DNA from 2 places in the Klebsiella planticola genome. Region 2 is predicted to be linked to the other one. Evidence: predicted binding sites of a transcription regulator. Region 2 holds the regulator's gene; the other holds the start of a gene.
What was found. Region 2 encodes Fur, which represses iron uptake genes when iron is present. Its sites were predicted from a motif close to ATAATAATGAGAACNACTATCAA; they were not measured.

Region 1: a site for Fur is predicted at 1,126-1,148, ahead of fepB (Fe2+-enterobactin ABC transporter substrate-binding protein). Genes of this name have one in related genera too.

What each region holds. Positions count from the first base shown of each region.
Region 1 covers NZ_CP026047.1:3,209,485-3,212,696, reverse strand. Annotated here, with positions in the region: gene entC (isochorismate synthase EntC) at 1-1,099, opposite strand, end outside; gene fepB (Fe2+-enterobactin ABC transporter substrate-binding protein) at 1,287-2,246, shown strand; gene entS (enterobactin transporter EntS) at 2,337-3,212, opposite strand, start outside.
Region 2 covers NZ_CP026047.1:3,321,520-3,324,731, forward strand. Annotated here, with positions in the region: gene MC50_RS16020 (phytanoyl-CoA dioxygenase family protein) at 60-1,205, shown strand; gene fur (ferric iron uptake transcriptional regulator) at 1,268-1,720, opposite strand; gene fldA (flavodoxin FldA) at 2,013-2,543, opposite strand; gene ybfE (LexA regulated protein) at 2,693-2,986, opposite strand; gene ybfF (esterase) at 3,120-3,212, opposite strand, start outside.

The DNA of each region.
Region 1 (3,212 bases), 110 kb from region 2:
CCGGAACAATCCCCGCGCCGGCAAACAGACGCAGCGTACGCTGATGCAGGCGAGCGCAGCGAATCGTCACCACCCATTCGCCGTTACCTTCGTCATCGCACCAGCCAACAATGCCGCCAAATAGCTGGCGGTCGAACGGTTCAAGCTCGGCAATCAGTCGTTTCGCCACCTGATGTGGGAAACCGCTCAGAGCCGGGGTAGGATGCAGCAGGCAGGCCAGCGACATCGCGTTCTCCTGCGCCAGCGCGGTACCTTCAATCGGCGTCGCCAGGTGCCATAGCGTTGGCGTGGTGACCAGCTGTGGGGAATCCGGCAGCGACAGTTCACGGCAGCGCGGCGTCAGCACCGCCTTCATCGCCTGGGTCACCAGTTCGTGCTCGTGGCGATCTTTTCCGGAAGCCAGTAGCTTGTTACCCGCTTCGCGATCCAGTACGTCATCCGGCTGGCGGCGGGCCGAGCCGGCCAGCGGCAGGGAGCTGAAATGATCGCCCTCTTTGCGCAGCAGCAGCTCCGGGCTGGCGCCCAGCAGCACGCCGCCGTCGGAGAGCGGCACGTGGAAGTTAAAGCTGGCAGGGTTCTGCGCGATCAGGCGCTCGAGCAGCGCGCCGCTGTCCACGCGCTCGCGGGTGGTAATATCGATCAGGCGTGACAGGACAACCTTGTCCACTTCCGGCGTCGCGGTCAGCCCGGCGGCCCGCTCTACCATCGCCATAAACGCATCCTGTTGAGGAATCTCCTGACGCTCCACGACATCCATTGGCGTCTGGGCGGTGAAGTAGCGCGCCGACTGCTGTTTACCGGTGCGGGAGAAATTCTCCCAGCTCTCTGGAATAAACAGTTCGGAAGGCTGGTTGGTATCAAACGGGATAGCGCCGACCATCACCGGCTTACGGATCCCGGCAGCCTTCGCGTCAGTGAACGCGGCCGCCATATTCCGCTGAAACTCCCCATCGAGCAGCGCGCCATCGGCGGCAGAGTGGGAAAAACGGCTAAAACAGCCCGCGGTACGAAAACTGCGGTACGGCGACATAAAGAAGAAGCTTTCCGGCAACAGGGTCATTTTTTGTTCCTGTACATCCTCGGCCAGTGACGTTTCCATATCATCCTCCAAAAACGATAAAGATATTACGAATAATTATCATTTATATTTTGGTTGGCTAACCTAAAAGGTATTGCCTGCCATGTCAACCGTACAAACGGCATGTTGTGCGACTTAGGCTTGCATCCGCGCACGACAAAGTTGAAAATGAGACGCATTTATCCCAACTGAATCAGGATGCGAATTCGTGAATTTGTCCACATTATGTCGCCGTACCCTGCTGGCCTGCGGGCTGGTGCTTTTAGGAATTACCTCAGCTCTGGCAGCCGACTGGCCTCGTCAGGTGACCGATAGCCGCGGCGCACATACGCTGGAAAGCAAACCCCTGCGCATCGTCTCCACCAGTGTCACCCTCACCGGATCCTTACTGGCGATTGACGCGCCGGTGGTCGCCAGCGGCGCAACCACGCCGAACAACCGCGTGGCCGACGATCGGGGATTTCTGCGTCAGTGGAGCGCCGTCGCGAAAGAACGTAAGCTCGCGCGCCTGTACATCGGCGAACCCAGCGCCGAGGCCGTAGCCGCACAAATGCCGGATCTGATTCTGATTAGCGCTACCGGCGGGGATTCCGCCCTCGCGCTGTATGACCAGCTCTCCACCATCGCTCCAACGCTTATCATTAATTACGATGACAAAAGCTGGCAGGCGCTGTTGACCGAACTGGGGCACATCACCGGCCAGGAAAAACAGGCGACCGCGCGTATTGCTGAATTTGATAAGCAGCTCGCCACCCTGAAGCAACAGATGAAACTCCCGCCGCAGCCGGTCAGCGCGCTGGTCTATACCGTCGCCGCCCACAGCGCCAACCTGTGGACGCCGGAATCCGCTCAAGGTCAGATGCTTGAACAGCTGGGCTTTAAACTGGCGACCTTACCCGCCGGTCTGCATGCCAGCCAGAGCCAGGGGAAACGCCATGACATTATCCAGCTGGGCGGCGAAAATTTAGCCGCAGGCCTCAATGGCAACAGCCTGTTCCTGTTCGCCGGTGACGGAAAAGATGCCGATGCGATTTACGCCAACCCACTGCTGGCGCACCTCCCGGCGGTAGAGAACAAGCGCGTCTATCCGCTCGGTACAGAAACATTCCGTCTCGATTACTACAGCGCCATGCTGGTACTGCAGCGTCTCGCCACCCTCTTCGGCTAACCTTCATGCCCGGCAGGCGCTACGCCCTGCCGCCAATCATCGCTCTGTGGCCCGGATAAGGCGTTGACGCCGCTATCCGGGCTAGCGGTTTCAGACCTCGCTGACCGTTTCAGGACGCTGGAAACGACGCAGCTCCCCCAGCAGCCCAATCAGAATTACGCCGACAATCACCAGCACCCAACCGCTGGCGCTCGCCGACGCGACCGGCGTCATTATCGCCCCCAGCCCACCCAGCAACGCGGCGCCAATGGCATCGCCAGTAACGTTCTGCGCGGTCCACAGACCGTTAATCCGCCCGAGCATCGCTTCCGGCGTCTGGGTCTGAATCAGGGTGTACTGCAACAGCGAGCTGATCGCGCTCAGCCAGCCAAACAGCGCCAGACACAGCGCGCCCAATGCCCAGAACGGCATCAGGCTAAATAGCGCGATGGCCACAAATGAGCCGACCGTCGTCATCAGCATCAGAGCGCCCGGTTTTGCCGTTTGCGCCAGCTGACCGCTGGTCAACGCCCCAAGCGCTGCCCCCAGCGGAATAGCGGCATATAGCAAGCCAATCTGCGAGGCCGACATCTGCCAGCCGTCGGCCAGCGCCGGATAAAGCACCCGTACCGCGCTCGCCATCGTCAGCAGACCGCCCAGCAGAGCAATCCCGCCAATCAGCGGGCTGTTGAAGAGGAACTTCAGCCCCGCCAGCAGCGACTTCAGCGGGTGTTCCCGCGGCTGCGGTGGCGGCGGTAGCAGCGGCAAGCGCAGCAGGGTCAGGGTGGTGATAAAGGTGCCCGCCGCCGCCAGGCCATAGTTCCAGGCCACGCCGCCGGTGGCCAGCAGCAGACCGCCGATCATCGGCGAAATCACCGATCCCAGGCGCACCGTCAGCATGGTGATCGCCCCGGCCTGCATCAGGTTTTCACGCCCGACCAGCGCCGGCGTCGCCGCCAGCAGCGCCGTCACGCCCAGCGAAGCAAA
Region 2 (3,212 bases):
TCGAGACGTTGAACAAAAAAATAACCGCCGTCTGGCACCCTTACCCCGTGGAGCTACTCATGACATCGCAATATTTTGTCCGACCCGATCGGGCCTCAGTTGAGGATTTCAACATCTTCTGTCAGCAGCAGGTGAACAAACAAGACTATCCGCTGGTCAGCGAAGTCGCTGAGGAAGTTCTGATTTACGACCATGACGTGTTAGCGCAGGCCGCGGCGACCAATAAACATGCGGTATTAAGCGAGCTACATCAGGGGCTCTCTTACGGTCCCGGCGTGCTGGTGGTACGCGGGCTTTATCAGGATATGGATGTCATCGACCGCGCTTCGGCGGTGTTTGAAACCATCATGGCCGATGAGTCTCGCACCCGGGTTCAGGCTGACCACTTTTCTCGCGCGGGGAACAATGGCCGGATCTGGAATGCGTTACAAAAGCTGGCGGAGCGTAGCCCGCAGACCTTCTGCGACTACTATGCTAATGAAATGCTTGGGTTAATTTGTCAGGCGTGGTTGGGACCTGCGTGGCGAATGACCGCTCAGGTTAACCAGGTACGCCCTGGCGGCGAAGCGCAGCAGCCCCATCGCGATTATCATCTCGGCTTTCAGCAGGGCGAGTTTGTTGCCGAGTTTCCCATCCCTGCGCAGATTCTGTCGCAGTATTTGACGTTACAAGGGGCGGTTGCGCACAGCGATATGCCGCTGGCGTCAGGGCCTACGCGCCTGCTGCCGTTTTCGCATCAGTATGAGCTCGGCTATATGGCCTACCGCCAGCCGGAGTTCGTCGACTACTTTAACCAGCACTATGTTCAGTTGCCGTTGCAAAAAGGCGACGGGCTGTTTTTTAACCCGGCGTTGTTTCATGCCGCCGGGAACAACACGACGACTGATCATGTTCGCACCGCTAATCTTTTGCAGATCTCCTCGGCGTTCGGCGTCCCGATGGAAGATGTGAACCATGAGCTGGTGTTGAAAAAAATCTATCCCCAGCTTCAGGACGGACAATATCGCGCGGGCGATTTTCAGGCGCTAATTGCCGTGGCTGCCCGGGGCTACTCATTCCCCACCAATCTTGATACCGACCCGCCATTAGGTGGAATGGTCCCGAAAACCCAACAGACTCTGGTGCGGGAAGCGCTGGCAAACCGGTGGGATGAGGAACAGTTTACTCGTGCTCTCGACGAGCATACCGCGCGCAGAAAAGGGTAGGCGTTTGCACATAAAAAAAGCCAACCGTCAGGTTGGCTTTTTGCGGTCCGCGCGGTGGGAAATTACTTTTCCAGCGCGTCGTGTGCATGTTCATCTTCGCGGCAGTCGCCTTCCGCACAGTGGCCGTAAAGATACAGGCTGTGGTTGGTCAGACGGATGCCATGGCGGTGGGCGATTTCACGCTGACGCGCTTCGATAGACTCATCGCTGAATTCGATCACTTTGCCACAATCGAGGCAAATAAGGTGATCGTGATGGTGCTGCTGGGTCAGTTCGAAAACAGATTTACCGCCTTCGAAGTTGTGACGAGTCACAATGCCAGCATCATCAAACTGGTTCAGCACGCGATAAACAGTAGCGAGACCAATTTCTTCACCCATGTCGATCAGGCGCTTGTATAAATCTTCCGCACTGACGTGATGGTTATCCGGTTCCTGCAGGACTTCCAGGATCTTTAATCGTGGAAGTGTGACTTTCAGGCCAGCCTTCTTTAATGCGGTATTGTTGTCAGTCATGCGGAATCTGTCCTGTTGCTAAACGATCTACTTCCATCAGCGGAAGTAATACAGAGAATCACCCGATGCAATGCGTCTCATTATAGAACTGCCATCGTTAAATGAAAACTGCAAGTATCGGGCCTTGTATGCTGTCAAAAACGAGGTCCCAGCTACAAACTGCGTCACCTGACCTCGTTAAATCAGAGGACATTGTACAGATATGTGATTAAAAGTTAAAAACTTGTAGCTATTAGTTTGATTGCTTCTATCTATTAATGCGGCGAAATTTAACGGTAACGCCGCACAATCATCAGGCGTTTTTGATTTCTTCGAGATGCAGCTCTTCAGAGACCTGCTTAACCCACTTAGTCACGCGTTCGTTGGTCAGCTCCGGCTGGCGGTCTTCATCGATAGCCAGACCGACGAAGTGATCGTCATCCGCCAGGCCTTTAGAAGCTTCAAAATGATAGCCCGCAGTCGGCCAGTGGCCAACGATGGTGGCGCCGCGCGGTTCAATGATGTCGCGGATGGTGCCCAGCGCGTCACAGAAGTATTCCGCGTAGTCTTCCTGATCGCCGCAGCCAAACAGCGCAACCAGTTTACCGTTAAAGTCGACCTCTTCCAGCGTCGGGAAAAAGTCATCCCAGTCGCACTGAGCTTCACCGTAGTACCAGGTCGGAATGCCGAGCAGCAGGATGTCGTAGGCTTCCAGATCTTCTTTGCTGCTCTTGGCAATGTCGTGAACATCAGCAACATCTTTACCAAGCTGCTTCTGAATCATTTTTGCAATATTCTCGGTGTTGCCCGTGTCGCTGCCAAAAAAGATGCCGATGATTGCCATGAGTAAAATAACCTCTTGAAACTTAATGATGTGGTAGTGGCGTAATGCCCGCAGATAACGGCAATCATAGCAGAACAGGAGAGGGCGCGGAAACAGCAATCACGCCCGACTGCACACTCTGCTACATGAAAGTGTTTTTTTGAGGATTTTCAGGCTTTATCCCGGCTGTGCAGGGTTGCCAGCTGGTTCATCAGCATCTCTTCGATCAAATCGCTGCGGTTCATATTGCGAGCTTCCGCCAGTTCGTTGAGCGCATCAACCGCTTCAGCGTTGAGTTTTAACTCCACACGCTTCAGGCCGCGAACTTTATCGCGTTTGAGCTGATTGCGTTTATTTATGCGCAGTTGTTCATCGCGCGAAAGCGGATTGGTCTTTGGTCTACCCGGGCGACGCTCGGTTGCGAACAAATCTAATGTCGTACGGTCCGTTTGTTCTTTTGCCATGATTCAGAGTGACTTCGGGGAAACAAGTTGCCGGGCTATAGCCGACACAGATAGCGCGCCATAATACATCAGGCGAACCGCTGCGCCAACGACCGCGGGCATTCTGCAGCGCGGTCGGGCAGTTTTTAGCCAGTTAAGCCTGCAAAGCGGTCAGATAGCGACGAATGGCGCGCAGGACGGCTTCCGGTTTCTCCGCATGTACCCAGTGGCCGGCGCCGGCGATGAC